DNA from 3 places in the Enterococcus gallinarum genome. Region 3 is predicted to be linked to each of the others. Evidence: a T-box and tRNA genes for the amino acid it is inferred to sense, from the RefSeq annotation. Region 3 holds a T-box; the other regions hold tRNA genes.

Region 1 (5,534 bases), 1.5 Mb from region 3:
AAAGTATCAATGACAAAAAAATAAGCGGGGACCCGTCAGCGGGTCCTTTTTTGTTTTTGAAAGTCAGTTGCGGATGTGAAGCAAAAAATACCTTTTAGATGATAGTTTGCCGGGCAGCAAGTTTTGTGCACATTGATGAGGGGTGACTGGCGGGTTTGACAAAATAGATGCCAGTAAAAAGTATCAGGGCTGTGCGGACTGATTCCAGCACAACCCCATGAAAATCAGGAGATATCTATGATCTGATAAGAAAAGCCATTGACCGTTAAAAAGTTGAATACATCCTTGGTAGCAAGGAAGATCGTCTTGGTATTTGTATTAGGATGGAAACTCATTCGTGGTTCTTTAGTGATTTCGCGCTCAAAGAAAATCTGAATATCTCGCTCCGAATTGTTTAAGAGCCCAAATATGGAGACAACGCCAGGTGGCAAGTGCATTTTTTTCCTCAAAAGATCAGGAGAAGCTAATTTGACTCGTGATTCACCAGTGATTTCTTTGAGCAGATTTAGATCAAGCCGTTTTTGATCGTCCATTATTAGGAGATAATAGGCGGTCTTTTTTTTATTGGTTAAAAACATCGATTTTGTTCGAACCCCATCAATTCCAGCAATATAGCTGTCTGCTTCCGCAGTTGTACTTGCAGGCGGGTGTTCGATCACTTCAAAGGAAATGTTCAAGTCGGTCAGTTTTGCAGCAACAGATTCAAAAGGATCCAATACGATCAACTCCTAGTCTCTTTTTTATTACTATATCATAAGTATAAGTTTTAAAATGCCTATTCAATCGCATGAAAGATAGAGAGAGTAACAAAAAAGCAGCGTAGCTGCTAGTGTAGGTCGTTAGGTCGTTAACTTTAGTGATCGAAATCTGAAAACAGATCTGAAAAAATTTCTCATAAAGAATTGAGGAGCAAAGAGCTTTCGTCATGCGCATGGATCGAGCGTCTGTCAGTGAGCAGAAGCTGCTTTTTACAGGCTGATTCTGCCATTAGTTGTCAAAATAAACCCATTTGCTTGATAAAGAGCAAGTAAGCGTCTCGTTACCAAATTATTTTTCCAAAGATTCATAAGCAGAAAGTTACTGAGATTCTTCGGCTGCAAGTTTGAGACCAAATTTAGAGATCACCCACAGTAGAACAGCAGCAATCAGGGTACCAACAAATCCAAAAAACATGTCTAGGGGATCGGGGGTATTCATAACGCCTAATACCGTTTCGCTTAATAAATTGGCAATCAGCAAGAAAATAGTCAATCCGAGAGTATAGGTGAATTTGACGCCCATCAATAACCAAAAATACCCTAACAGACCAATGATCAAGCTAATAGAGAAATTGGAAATGTGTAAATAAAAGTCGGGGTAAATCGCTGTAAAAAAGGTTATATCTAGATATTTTGATAAATAGGCAAATAGTGCCAAAAAAATCAGTAGTAAATAGAGTAAAGATGCCCAAACTTTTGGGTAATAATGTAGCTTTATTTGATTTTTCAATATGAACTCCTGTAATCGATTGATTGGCTCAAAACCGTAGCTATTGTTCTGGTATAGTTAGGGATTGTTAATAAAAAACGCAGCTAGTGTGTTTTTTATTTGTTTATAGTCTTTTGTAACAAAATAGTTGGCTGGGACATTGATGATCGGCAGATCATTTTCGTTGTCAAACGGGACAAATGGATCAGGTACAACCAAATAATCCACTTGGTCTTTATCGCGGAAATAATTGATTGAGACATCATAATCATTGACGAAATAATTCTTAAGCTCAGAATAATCTGCAAAAAAGAACGCTGGTGACAATGTGGTATAACTGAGCCCATTACTTGCAGTCAAAACGAAACAGATTTTTTTCATCTTATTTCTCCTTTTTTATGATTTTATTCGTACGTATATGTTAAGGGGGAGATCGATGAGAATGGTGTAAAAATACTAAAGGATCAAGAAAGTGTCCTGCACGTATTTACCAAACAATGTTTAAACCAAAACAGCTCGGTTGTCTGTGTCTTTTTATAGACAAGTTCATTCTTTTTTACTGGTCAATCGAGTGCTGTTAATTAGTGAGATCTGACTAACGACGGTCTAAATGAAAAGCAATTATTTGCTGACTCTAGTTTCTTTTTTTTGGTTTCTTTTATCATAGAGAAGTTTGAGCAACTCATAGAGAGCCGTGAGTACTGCAATGCAAAAAAGTAAAGTCGTATATCTGATAAGAAAAATTAGATTGAACCATAATCCGTAGACCATCGGCATAACCACGATCAAGCAAAGATACAATTCGATTTTTCGGCGTCTCCTCAATTGCAGCCATCGTTCATCAGACATGTTCTCGCTCCTTTGATCAAGATAGAATTTCCATGCAATCTTCTATGTGTTTGACTCTACGTATAGACAAATAGAAGAAATACTTAGAAACAGTATAACCGAAAATGACAAAACCACATAACTAGGACGGCAATTTCGTCCTAGTTGTGTTTTTGTCATAGATTTATAAATAACAATTGCATACAACTAATTGAACTGGAAATACAAAAAAAGCAAATTACCGAAGTAATTTGCCGGTACGATGCAGACGATGGGATTTGAACCCACACGAGCTAAGCTCACACGCCCCTCAAGCGTGCGTGTCTGCCGTTCCACCACGTCTGCTTATTGTTTTTGTAGACTGACAGCTGATTGCAGCCATCACGTCTAAAAAACATGTTACCGATTATCTTCACGTTTGTCAATGCTATTTTAGGGATTTATAAAAGGGCATTTTTCTCGCTTTTTATTGAAAAAAAATATTTAAGTGGCAGAATCTGGTATAATGAGAAAATAACTTTGGAGCTTTAAGGAGATTGATAAATGAACTACTTTAAAAATCTGCTGGCTAAATCGATTCGGCAGCGCCGTTTTTTGTTTACGATGATGGCAGCGTTCTTGATTGGTGTGGGGCTCGCTTTTTATCTTACATTCATGGAACCAGTGAATGTACAGGCAGAAATCACTATGCAAAAAGCGCAAGCATTACGGCTTGTAGACAATTATCAGAATTATCCAAATGAATCTCAGGACAAGCAAGAAACCTATCAACTGCTGCTGGCAAACAACACATTATCTAATCGGCAAGCCTCGAATCTAATCATGGAAGAATTTCCTCGTTTCAATCGGACCAGTGAAGAGATTGTAACAATTCAGCTGCAATTATGGGAAACCGCTTTACCAGATAAAGCCTTTTTACCATCTATCTGGCAATTGCAGCAAAATAAAGTGGTAGCAGCGCAATTAGAAGAACAGGAAAAAGCTCCTTTTCTTACTGTTGACAATGCGCAGACTGCTGTTGCGTTGACTATTCAAGTGTTATTGGGATTTGGCTTTTTATTCCTGGCATTTTTTGCTAGCGATAATTTGCTGGAAGAAAAGCGCCATTTTTCTCTGATCCATTCCTATCCACAAGTCTTCCCTATAAGGATGATCAGTAAAGTCGGGGTAAAGATGATTGGTCATCTGGCAACGATCAGCCTGTTGCTTCTAGGAATCACTGCGGCCATGTCGGTGATCGGACGATGGGGGGATTGGCACTATCCAACGGCTGTCTATTATCATCATACTTGGCATGCCGTACCTTTCTGGCAATACTTTCTATTGGTACTCGTGCTTTTGACAAGTTTGATTATTGTGACAGAATTACTGGGCTTTGTGGCCAATGTTTTGATTCCAAATCGCTATGTTTCTTTTTTTCTCCTTTGTCTTTGCTATGGTCTCGGTACAATAGCTAGTACACCATCCAGTAAATATTCCCCTTTTGCTGTTTTTGATTTGCAAAAGATCCTCACAGGTGAGTTTGCAGTCAGATCGCAATCGACAGTCGGGTTAGGGACAGCTTTCATCCTTCTTTTCTTATGGGGGGTGGGAGCGGTCGCCTTCTTGTTGATCGCAGATAAGAAAAACTGGCTAGCGAAAGGAGTCATATAATGAAAAATTATTTTCTCTTTGAACTACAACAATTAATCAAAAGTAAAAAAACGATCGGGCTATGGTGCTTGTTAGTAATCGTTGCTGGCGTATACAGTTTTCGTGATCGCACCTATCGGCCAATTGAGCGAATAGACAAAAATGAAATTGAACAGCGGTATTTGACTAGACAATCCTTTTTGGATGAACAAGCAGAAAATCCCTCAGATCATTGGTCCGCCGCCATGGCAGTAGCGATGTTCGAGCCATGGAATCAAGCAGATAGCTTACGATTAACTTCCCTAGCTGCCAATGATTGGCAAAAGTATGCCAAAGCAACGAGCCAATGGTATCAGCTGAGTCTCCAATATACCGATGATGAAACAATTTTCTTCACGCCTGACTATTATACTTATCAGAACTATTATGCGGCTTATGATGGGAAATACGGCTATGCCTCCACTGCAAAATGGATGGAAAGTGCCAGCCAATTACCAAACAAAAAGCTTTCCAAGTATGTGTTGGAACAAAAAACGGGTATCCAATCTGTTCAGCGGGCATTTACGAATTACTTGCCGTTTCTCTTTCTTGGCGTGACGATCTTTTTGGCAATCGATAGTCTGACCAAAGATCGTCGACACAAAAGCTTATTCTTATCTTTGCCGGTGACGGTAGATGAGATTCTTTGGGCGAAGACAGCGGCACTGTTTATTGTGTCAACACTGATGATGATCAGTACACTCGTTTTGATTTGGATCGGTGTCGGCTGCCAATTCGGCTTTGGCTCATTGGACCTACCCGTCAGTATCTTGTCTTCATCCTTTGATGCCCGTTATCCTATTTCTTCTGCCGATGTTTTTTATACACGCCCTGTTGGAGTTTTCTTACTTCAGTGTATGGGGGTAGGAATCGTGCTGCAATTGATCTATATCCGAGGCATTCTCTTGCTTAGCACACTTTGGCGCTCAGAATTAGCCAATCTCTTTCTTGCTGGTTTTGGCTTGATTAGTCCACTTATTTTTCAGAGACGCTGGTTTAGTGCATTCTTGGATAAATCAAATGATGCCTATTTGTATCAAAATTATGGTCAGATCCTTTCAGGATTCAGCCGTTTTTATTTTGGGTCCTCTGAGTTTGTCCTTGCGAAAGGACTGCTGCTTTTTGGTGTAGTGTGGCTGCTGATCGAGATCGGTCTTTTTGTTCGTGTACAGCAGAAGCAATTTAAGCTTGTTTAGGAGGTTTGGAAATGTTAGCAATGAAAAACGTAACTGTGACATTTAAACGAAATGTTTTGGATGATTTAACGTTGGCCTTTCATCCTGGAGAAATCGTCGGCTTAGTGGCGCCGAACGGTACTGGAAAATCAACACTACTCAATGTATTGATGAATTTTGTTCAGCCGACTAGTGGGGAGATCTTTCTCGATCAAACACAGCTTTACACGTCCAAGAAGTCAGAAATGGCAGCTCACCAGAAAATCTCTTTTTTCCCTGATCAGAACGATCTATATAATGATCTCAGCGGATTAGAACATTTAAAACTTTATCAACGAATGTGGCGATCAGAGGAAGCGCTGATTGATCAAACCGTGAATCAATTAAGAATGA
Region 2 (5,534 bases), 920 kb from region 3:
CCAAATTGACGCTTCTCTTCTATATCCAGCTGATTTGCCTGATTCGAGCGCTCGACAATCAGCAAGATCGAAACAACGATGCTTTGGATGTAGCTTTCTGGGATCTCCATTTGCTTTTCGGTGATCGAATGGCGAAAAGCCGCATTTATCTTTTCAAATAATGACACATTTGTCAGAACAGAAAGGTTCTCCCCATGCTCCATAGTAAGGAGAATGAATCGCTTCAACATTCGTTGGATTTGTGACTCGCTTCCTTGAAAATAAGTGCCTGAATTATCAAAACGCAACAGTAAATTTTCTTTGACAAACAGTGTTTTTAGATAAGCGATATCCTTGGCGATACTGCTCCTAGAAACATAATACTCATCAGAAAGTTGCTGGTAACTCAAGTGCTCCCCATTGATCAGCCGCTTAAAAATTTGCATGCGTCGGTCTTCGATCAAAGAATAATTGTTTTTCATTTGCTCACCCTCTACCTTTATTCTAGTGATACCTTAACAAATATGAAGACCAATTGTTAGATTAAAAAATGATTAAAAGGTGTGCACACCCTTTCCCTTGATAGCAATATCGGTCGTTTGTTCCGCAAAATCGCTTCAAGCAAGCCAAACTTTTCTCATCTTCCTCGTTTTCTCTTATAATAAATGTAAACAGTCAAATGAGGAGGAAACAAAATGAAATGGCGTGGGGGTAGACAAAGTTCCAATGTGGAAGACCGCTCTGGTCGTTCCGCAGGTTCAGGAGGAAAAATAATGGCCGGCGGTGGTATCGGTACGATTGTTATCGCAGTCCTCTTTTTTCTATTCAGTGGGGGTGATTTAAACTCCGTCACAGATATTTTGGGAGGCGGACAAGCCGCTAATTATCAAACAGAAAATGTGGCTTCAGACGAGTATACAGAGGAAAAAGAATTCTCCGCTGTCGTCTTTGGTCATTTGGAAGATTATTGGAATGGTGTTTTTGAAGCAGAACAGACTACGTATCAAGATCCTAAACTGGTTTTATTTACAGGAAGTGTTCAATCGGCTTGTGGGAATGCAACTTCTCAAGTTGGTCCCTTTTATTGCCCTGCCGATCAAAATGTTTATCTGGATCTCAGCTTTGCAACAGAACTTTCTCAAAAGTATGGGGCCAGCGGAGATTTTGCCATGGCCTATGTCATTGCTCATGAAGTTGGTCATCACGTACAAAACGAACTTGGTATTACACAGCAACTCGATAAGATCCGCCAACAGGTTTCTGAAAAAGAATACAATCAATATAGTGTTCGTTTGGAACTACAAGCGGATTATTTAGCCGGTACATTTGCCAAGTATCTACAAGGAAAAACTTATAACGGCCAACCGATTTTAGAAGCTGGTGATATCGAAGAGGCTATCACAGCTGCTAATGCCATTGGTGATGATACGTTACAAAAGGAATACCAAGGATATGTCGTACCAGATAGTTTTACTCATGGGACTTCAAAACAACGAGTTGAATGGTTCAACCGGGGGTTCAAATATGGTGATTTGGAGCATGGAGACACCTTCAATGAAAAAAACCTTGATTTGGTCTACGGATCATAACAAAAACGTTCCTTTTTGGTCACTCTTTTTTCACATTTGGGCGGTATAGTTTATTCATACCAACAAACCCTAACTTTTTCATTTTACTCCTTGCCTGCCAGTCCCCGCTGGCAGGCCCTTTTTTTTCATGGTGCTATTTTATTTTTTTTTAACCTTTGGCCTGTTTTTTTCTTTAAAACGCTAAGGGTTGATCACAATTTTTTCATATTTTCCGGTTACTATATAAATAACCCAACAAACAACCCAACTTTTTCATTTTTTACTCCTTGTCTGTCAGTCCCCGCTGACAGACTTATTTTTTTTCTTGCCAAAATTCTCAAAATGCGCTAAGGTTATTTATGCGCGGAAGTGGCGGAATGGCAGACGCGCACGCTTCAGGCGCGTGTGAGTATATCTCGTGTGGGTTCAACTCCCATCTTCCGCATTTTGAGCAGGTCATCTTGGATGATCTGCTCTTTTTTATGTGTTTCTTTTGTCTAAATAAAGAAAAAAGCTTAAGCTAGAAGTATATCAATAGGAAAAAGACAGGAGGAAATCCAATGAAAGAAGTACCAACAGCGAAAATCAAATTAACTGAGGTCAAAGAACTCTTTGATGCTGGTTATGAAATCTTAGGAGAATTACGGTCTGAGGTGAATGCCCCAGTCGTTAGAGCTAAATTTCTGAATCAAGAAGTGATTGCCATTTATGGAAAAGAAGCAGCAAAAATTTTTTATGATCCACGAAATTTTAAACGTGAAGGAGCAATGCCCAAACTCGTCCGTTCAACCTTGTTAGGGGAAGAGGGGGTTCAAACTTTAGACGGGGAACAACATCACCATCGGAAAAACTACTTTATGGACTTGATGACACCTGAGAGAATGACCGATTACCATGATTTGTTGGAACGAAACCTTTCTCATGAACTGGATAAACAATCCGGTACCTTTGAGCTTTTTTCACTCACAAAAAATGTTCTATTCAAAACGATTTGTGAATGGTCAGGAATCAATCTAGCACCACTGTCTCAATCAGAGATCAGTGAGTTAGCTGATTATCAAGTTGCTATGTTCAGCGGGACTGTCACCTCCCCTGTCGCCCATTTAAGAGGCGTCGAAGATCGTAAAAAATCTGAGAAATGGGCTCAAGGATTGATTGAAGAAGCTCGTCAACATCCTGTTGCTGGCAAAGAATCATTAGCACTTTATACTTTCGCTACTGCCACTGATCTTGAAGGTAATTTACTGCCGATCGAAGTTGCAGCCGTCGATCTGTTAAATATCATCCGCCCTACGGTTGCTTTAACCGTTTGGATCGCTTTGATGGGACATGCCCTTTTTAGTACAACGACCATCTACCAAGCACTTAAACAAAACTTTTCGGAGTTACAGGATTCATTTATTCAAGAATTACGCCGCTTTTATCCTTTCTTTCCAATGATGCCCGCCATTAGCTTGCAAGATGTTGTCGTCGATGGTTATCTGATCCCTAAGGACAGCTGGGTCGTCCAAGATATTTATGGTACGAATCATGATCCGAGAACCTTTGATCAGCCAGATGACTTCAAAGTGGATCGCTTTGTCGGACGTACACAAGCCATTTCCTATGAGGAAGAATATGAAATGATCGCACAAGGAGGCGGTGATTTCCGCAAAATGCACCGCTGTGCTGGTGAATGGATCACCTTGCATACGTTGCGCGTGTTCAGTGATTTACTGGTCAACCACTATCAGTTTGAAGTTCCTGAACAAGATTGGAAGATTCCAATGAATCACTTTCCAACCTATCCAGAAAGTAAAGTTCTCTTATTTAAAGAAGCTGCAATGACCACAGAAAATGAGTAACTACTGATCGTTGTTACTAAGTGCAGCTCACAAAAACGCAGCCCAAGCAAGCTTAGGGCTGCGTTTTTTGCTTACTTCTCTACAGATGCCGTACGGAAATAAAAATAGGCACCGTATGCGGGAAATTGGATATCTTTGATCGTTGACCTGATCATATAATTTGATGCACTCTGATATAGAGGAACTTGAGCTGCATCTTCTGCTAACAGAATTGATTCTGCTGATTTGTAATCTTCAAATACTTTATCTGGATCATTGGCATCCACGGTACGTGCGTTTTCTGTCAATGCCGTATAGTCCTCGTTGACATATCCACCGTAATTGTAAGAAGAACCTTTTTTATATAAATTGAAATAAGAGTCCAAGTCACTGCTGCCAGCAATCCAACCAGAAATCGACAACTCATATTGACCATCTGCTCGTGATTGATTCAAATTCGTTCGTGGTTGTTTATTGATTGTAATCGTCAAACCAGGCAAATGATCTTGAAGCTGATTTTGCAGATATTCACCGATTTTTTGTCCATGATCATCATCTGTTACCAATAAAGTCAGTTCAATTTTGTCACCGATAGCTGTTTGTGCTTGGCTCCATTCTGCTTGTGCTTTGTTACTATCGTATTCATTGTAGTCCCCGCTATAAGTGCGAAAATCTTCATTGGTATTCGGATTGGCATAAAGCCCACTGGGAATAAGGCCATTCAATACGCTTGCTCCATCGTTCAACACATCATTCACGAGACTCTCTTTGTCAATCGCCAAAGCGATGGCTTTACGAAGGTGGACATTTGCCAATGGTTTATTTGCCTGTTTATTAAAATCTAAAAAATAGTTGGCAATATCCTTTTGAGTGACTAAGGAGTCATTATTTTGGTACTGTTGCACATAGAGTCCGCTGATTTTTTGCAGATCCAACTCCCCGCTTTCAAACAACTGGATTCCAGTATTCTCCTCTTTGATCGTGGAACCTTTGATTTTATCCAACTTAACTACCGCTTGATCGTAATACTCAGGATTTTTGGCAAGCGTCCATTCTGCACCGGTCTGTTGCCAGTCTTTCAGAATGAAAGGTCCCGTATAGAGCAAGTCTTCACTTGTTTTCCCATATGCCGTCCCTTTTTCTTCAACATAAGACTGTCTTTGAGGCGATAACCAGCCAATCGACACCACCGATAAAAAAGAAGGTTGCGGCTGTTCCAAATGGACGACAAAGGTCTTTTCATCCGGTGTTTCTAAGCCAATCGTCGCAATGTCTGCTTTCCCTTCGCGAATATCTTGACTGTTGACGACATTGTCTAAAAGATACGCATTTGGCCCCATGGTTTTAGGATCGACCAGTTTCTTCCAAGCATAAGCAAAATCTGCTGCTTGCACTTGCTGCCCATCACTCCATTTGGCTTCTTCCTTTAGTTTAAAGGTATATGTCTTGCCATCTTCACTGATGACTGCTTCCTCCGCCAAACCGGGAACTGGCTGACTCTTTTCATCAAAACGATACACCCCTTCAAAAAGATGCTGGATAACGGTAAACGTAACTTTATCCGTTGTTTGCGTCGTATCTAATGTTGTCAACTCTGCCGGTAAGCTGACTGAAATCTCTTGAACTTCTGGATCTGTCTCCTTTGCGGACGATCCAGTCGTGCTACATCCTGCTAACAAAAAACTTAAAATCCCTACAACAACCAAACCCTTTTTCATTTACTCTCCTCTTTCCTTTTCACTTGCGAGTTGCAAGCTTGATTAAATAAAAAAATCCTCGTCCCTTTGCTGATCATCATTGATCAACAAAGGGACGAAGACTTCGTGTTACCACCCTTTTTCGTGTCATTTTTACAAATAACACCTCATCAGTACGTATGCATACTCGGCAGGATAACGGCTGCGTTCCGTCTAACCAGCGTAAACCAGTTAAAAGACTCTGAGCTCATCTTCACTTAGCGTTCTGTCCCCTTTCTCACCAACCCGGGTTCTCTTTAAACAGTCATCAAAGCTACTCTTCTCATCGATGTCCTATATTCTACTGAATTGATAAAAGTATACTATTCCTCGTTTTTCAAGTCAAACAGTTTTTAGAATTTTCAATCTTTTCAATAATGGCTTTGAGACTTTTTGGAGGGCAAATACTTGCCAGCTTAGTGTTTTTT
Region 3 (5,534 bases):
CCCAATCACCTAACCATAATCTTTTTGGAATCAAGGGCAGTCATAATGGTCAGACAGTCTATATGAACACAGCAGAGTATTTAAACAATCAATGGTTGACTATGAAAGAACCCTTCAAAAAATACCCTTCTTACAAAGAATCTTTTGAAGACAATGCACGAACATTAAGAAATGTTTCGCTAGGAAACGGTAATTATTATTATGCAGGTGCTTGGAAGAGCAATACGTCTTCTTACCGTGATGCAACCCAATGGTTGACGGGGCGTTACGCAACAGCTCCCAACTATGCTTCTTCATTGAATACGGTGATCCAGCAGTATGGCTTGACTAAATATGATACACCAGCTTCAGGCAATGCCGGTGGTGGAGCAACGGTCAGTGCACCTAATACCGCTACAAATCCTGTCAGCAAGCCAGCAGCGACATCGTCAGTTTCTTCTGGTAGTCAAGGCTATACAGTTGCGTCAGGGGATTCTGTCTGGGGAATCGCTAATAAATTCGGCATCACAATGGATCAGCTATGTAGCTGGAACAATATTCGCAATAATTTTATCTACCCAGGACAAAAACTGACGATCAATGGTGGTACTGCCAAACAAACGACGAATACAGGGACCATATCTACCACGACAGCAAGTGCTAGTAGTTATACTGTTGCTTCAGGGGACTCGGTTTGGAGTGTGGCGAACAAGCATAGTATCACGATGGACCAATTGCGCAACTGGAACAATATCAAAAATGACTTTATTTATCCTGGTCAACACTTAGTCGTAAAAAATGGTACTGGGTCAAAAAGTCAGGCCAACAAGACTACAGCAATAAGTTCTGTAACCAATGCTGGTAGTTATACCGTTGCTTCAGGGGACTCGGTTTGGAGTGTGGCGAATAAGCATGGCATCACGATGGATCAATTGCGCAACTGGAACAATATCAAAAATGACTTTATTTATCCTGGTCAACGCTTAGTCGTAAAAAATGGTACTGGGTCAAAAAGTCAGGCCAACAAGACTACAGCAACAAGTTCTGTAACCAATGCTGGTAGTTATACCGTTGCTTCAGGGGACTCGGTTTGGAGTGTGGCGAATAAGCATGGCATCACGATGGATCAATTGCGCAGCTGGAACAATATCAAAAATGACTTTATTTATCCTGGTCAACGCTTAGTCGTAAAAAATTCTGGAAATAAACAGACAAGTAGGCCGACCACAGCTTCTACGAGCATTTCTTCATCAGCTGGCAGTCAAAAGTATACAGTGGCGTCTGGGGACTCGGTTTGGTCGATTGCTAATAAATTTGGTATCACGATGGACCAATTCCGCAGTTGGAACAATATCAAAAATGATTACGTCTATCCTGGTCAAAGCGTACGGGTCAGCGGTACGGCAACGGCTGCGAATCAGACGGCAAGTACGAGCAACTATACCGTAGTATCTGGCGATTCTGTCTGGGGAATTGCGGATAAATTTGGGATTTCCAGAGATCAATTCATTCAATGGAATAACATTAAAGACAACTTTGTTTATCCTGGACAAAGCGTTCGCGTAAAATAGATTGCTATTCCGCTGTTTTTTTGATAGGATAAGTGCAAAGAATCTTTCACATTTGAGAAGGAATAGTAGAAACGTGTTGGAATCAAGAGAGTGCATGGCTGGTGGAAATGCACAGAAGACCTTTCGAACTCGCCTTCAAGTGATATTTGACTGAAATGAGTGTTTCTCAGAACCGCTCAAAGTAGGCAGATACGGCGATGGTCGTTAACACATCGAGGTCTGTTTCATAACAGATAAAATTAGGTGGTACCACGTTTATAACGTCCTATAAAAATCAATAGTGATTTTTATAGGACTTTTTTTAAGTTCTGCTGATTTTTGATCAAGTCAGAGCACCAATTTTTAGGAGGCGTCCATAGTGAACTACAATCACAAAGAAATTGAAAAAAAATGGCAAAAATATTGGGCTAAGAAAAATGAGTTCAATACCCACGATCAACCGGATAAACCAAAGTTTTATGCGTTAGACATGTTCCCATACCCTTCTGGACAAGGATTGCACGTAGGGCATCCAGAAGGATATACAGCGACGGATATTCTAAGCCGCTTCAAGCGCAGCCAAGGATTCAACGTTCTTCATCCCATGGGCTGGGATGCCTTTGGATTGCCTGCTGAACAATATGCGTTGGACACCGGGAATGATCCAGCCGAGTTTACGAAAAAAAATATTGAAACATTCCGTCGTCAAATCAATTCACTGGGGTTTAGTTACGATTGGAATCGTGAGATCAACACGACAGATCCTGAGTACTATAAATGGACGCAATGGATTTTTACCAAACTTTATGAAAAAGGGTTGGCTTATGAAGCCGAGGTTCCTGTCAATTGGGTTCCAGAGTTAGGAACGGTTATCGCCAATGAAGAAGTGATCGATGGCAAAAGTGAACGCGGCGGCTACGATGTTATTCGCAAACCTATGCGTCAGTGGATGTTGAAGATCACGGCTTATGCGGATCGCTTGCTAGATGATCTAGAAGAAGTTGATTGGCCTGAGAGCATCAAAGAAATGCAGCGGAATTGGATCGGTCGTTCTGTGGGTGCCAATGTCACCTTCAAAGTAGCGGGTAGCGATGCAGCATTCACCGTCTTTACGACACGACCAGATACATTGTTCGGTGCCACTTATACGGTTTTGGCTCCTGAACATGAGTTGGTACAAGCCATCACTACACCGGAGCAAAAAGCAGCAGTTGAGGCATATGTAGCAGAAACAGCGAAGAAGTCCGATTTGAATCGGACCGATTTGTCTAAAGAAAAGACGGGTGTCTTCACAGGGGCCTATGCGGTCAATCCAGCGAATGGGAAAGAAGTGCCAATTTGGATTGCTGACTATGTGTTGGCTTCATATGGTACTGGTGCGATCATGGCTGTGCCAGCTCATGACGAACGTGACCATGAATTTGCAAAAGCTTTTGGGTTAGAAATCATTCCTGTTCTGGCTGGGGGAGACGTTGAAGAAGCTGCTTATACTGAAGACGGTCCTCATATCAATTCAGAGTTTCTGGATGGTCTAGATAAAGAAGCTGCAATTGAAAAAATGAACCACTGGTTAGAAGAACAAGGAGTCGGTAAAAAAGAAATCAGCTACCGTCTGCGAGACTGGCTGTTTTCTCGGCAGCGTTACTGGGGTGAGCCTATCCCGATCATTCATTGGGAAGACGGTACTACAACCACTCTTCCGGAAGATCAATTGCCACTACGCTTGCCAAAAACCGATAATATCAAGCCAAGTGGTACAGGTGAATCGCCATTGGCGAATGTCAGCGAGTGGGTCAATGTCGTTGATCCAGAAACAGGCATGAAGGGACGTCGTGAAACGAATACGATGCCACAATGGGCGGGGAGCTCTTGGTACTTCTTGCGGTTTATCGACCCTCACAATAAAAATCGCTTAGCCGATTTTGACAAATTGAAACGCTGGTTACCAGTAGATATCTATATCGGTGGGGCAGAACATGCGGTGCTTCATTTACTTTATGCTCGTTTCTGGCATAAGTTCCTTTATGATCTTGGTGTCGTACCGACAAAAGAACCATTCCAGAAATTATTCAATCAAGGGATGATCCTTGGGGAAAACAATGAAAAAATGTCGAAGTCTCGCGGAAACGTCGTAAATCCGGATGATGTCATCGAACAATACGGAGCAGATACACTGCGCATGTATGAAATGTTCATGGGTCCATTAGATGCATCGATCGCTTGGAATGAAAACGGCTTGGAAGGCAGCCGTAAATTCCTAGACCGCGTTTGGCGTTTGATCGTGGATGAAAATGGCAAAATGCGTGATCGAATTACTACATTCAATGATGGCAAACTAAGTAAAGTTTACAACCAAACAGTTAAAAAAGTTACCGAAGATTTTGAACAGCTTCATTTCAACACGGCTATTTCACAGCTGATGGTCTTTGTGAACGAAGCATATAAGTCCGATGCACTACCATATGAATATGTTGCTGGATTTGTCCAATTGTTGGCACCGATTGCCCCTCATATCGGTGAAGAACTATGGGCAATTCTCGGAAATAAAGAGGGCATCTCTTATGTGCCATGGCCAACTTATGATGAAAGTGCGCTAGTCGAAGATGAAATCGAAGTGGTATTCCAAGTGAACGGCAAAGTTCGGGCAAAAGCCAAAGTTCCTGCGGATGCAGACAAAGCGACGCTCGAACAGTTAGCTCAATCAAATGAACTGGTAAAAGAACAATTGAATGGAAAAACGATTCGCAAAATCATCGTTGTACCAAATAAATTGGTCAATATCGTCGCTAATTAATTGAAAAGAGGGACTGTGCCATAAGTCTCCTACAAGTAAAACTATCCGAACATTAACTATTATTGCTCCTGCGGTGCAGGGACTCCTCGTCGCAAAAGTCAGAGGAATCTATCCTAGCAATAGACTATTATTCGGTTTAACTTGTTGGATGATGACTTATGGCACAGTCCCTCTAAACATGTCTAAACGGTCGAAGCAGATGCAACTCCGAGAAATAAGTCGAAATACCCCAAAATTTGAAAAGCAATTTCTGTGTATTCCTCCTTATTTCTCGGAGTTTAACACTTCTGTCCCCGCTTTTTTTGTACAAAAAAGCAGCGGTTCAGCTGATGCAAACATCAACTGCCGCTGCATACTATTTTTTGCGAATAATGCCGTAAAACAATACAGCTGTAGCCACTAATGGAATGAAGATCACCAATAGAAAGCCATTTGGATATGTTGCGCGAGTGAAGATTTCTGTGGAAGTATCATTTGTGCCGATCAAGTGGTTTGCTACTAAAAATTGTCCGACCAATGCGATCATTGCTAGAAAACCTACTGTTGCCCCTGTTCCAAAGAAGATTTTTTTCTTTGTGCTGTTCATTGCGTCTGCCCCTTTAATATTCTCTATGTCCCATTATACAAAAAATGAAAAAGTCTTCAATGCGATTTTGTCAAATCATTGATTCGTAATACACTTGAAATGAATTTGACATATTTTTCTAGTCAGCTGACTTTTTCTAAGTGAAACGGCAATCAAATCATTCGCTGAACTAAGAGGGGTCTCGTATAATAGAATTAACGCAAATGAAAGCGCAGAAAGAAGGAATAAAAATGGACTATCAATCTTTTGAAGGTCAAGAGGCTTTTTTCAATGATTATCAACGAGTAGCAAAAGCAGGTTACCAAGAAGAAGAAGTGATCGATGACGTGCTGGAACAGCTGAATCAGCAATTGACTGCGGACCAGCTAATTTACCGAGTGGAAGCGGAAAAAACGAAAGACGGCGAAGTCTTTCTGTTTCCTTTCAGCAAATTCATGTATACCGAAGATTTGGACGCAGCAATCTCGACAGAATTTCGCTATGATGGTGCTCCTTATGTCTATGAAACCTATGAGGATGAACAACCATAATTTTCAGCAAGGTATTTAAATCAAGAACTTTTTAAGAGGCATTTGCATAGACACAAAAATAAACACCCAAAGGATGACCCGCTTGATGCTGTCAT

Evidence for each region. The T-box of region 3 lies ahead of leuS (leucine--tRNA ligase). A T-box ahead of a tRNA ligase gene usually reads a tRNA of that ligase, here a tRNA-Leu.
Region 1: it encodes a tRNA-Leu, which carries the amino acid that the T-box ahead of leuS (leucine--tRNA ligase) is inferred to sense. The anticodon was not compared.
Region 2: it encodes a tRNA-Leu, which carries the amino acid that the T-box ahead of leuS (leucine--tRNA ligase) is inferred to sense. The anticodon was not compared.

The regions. Positions count from the first base shown of each region.
Region 1 covers NZ_CP050816.1:1,884,656-1,890,189, forward strand. Annotated here, with positions in the region: gene HED61_RS09265 (hypothetical protein) at 1-24, shown strand, start outside; gene HED61_RS09270 (prolyl-tRNA synthetase associated domain-containing protein) at 225-716, opposite strand; gene HED61_RS09275 (hypothetical protein) at 1,078-1,488, opposite strand; gene HED61_RS09280 (hypothetical protein) at 1,546-1,848, opposite strand; gene HED61_RS09285 (hypothetical protein) at 2,089-2,316, opposite strand; tRNA gene HED61_RS09290 (tRNA-Leu) at 2,559-2,640, opposite strand; gene HED61_RS09295 (hypothetical protein) at 2,839-3,948, shown strand; gene HED61_RS09300 (ABC transporter permease) at 3,948-5,162, shown strand; gene HED61_RS09305 (ABC transporter ATP-binding protein) at 5,174-5,534, shown strand, end outside.
Region 2 covers NZ_CP050816.1:2,897,746-2,903,279, forward strand. Annotated here, with positions in the region: gene HED61_RS14150 (BglG family transcription antiterminator) at 1-461, opposite strand, end outside; gene ypfJ (KPN_02809 family neutral zinc metallopeptidase) at 675-1,568, shown strand; tRNA gene HED61_RS14160 (tRNA-Leu) at 1,911-1,992, shown strand; gene HED61_RS14165 (cytochrome P450) at 2,108-3,391, shown strand; gene HED61_RS14170 (peptide ABC transporter substrate-binding protein) at 3,463-5,088, opposite strand.
Region 3 covers NZ_CP050816.1:379,558-385,091, reverse strand. Annotated here, with positions in the region: gene HED61_RS01750 (LysM peptidoglycan-binding domain-containing protein) at 1-1,550, shown strand, start outside; T-box leader at 1,594-1,821, shown strand; gene leuS (leucine--tRNA ligase) at 1,909-4,323, shown strand; gene HED61_RS01740 (hypothetical protein) at 4,679-4,909, opposite strand; gene HED61_RS01735 (DUF5960 family protein) at 5,140-5,439, shown strand.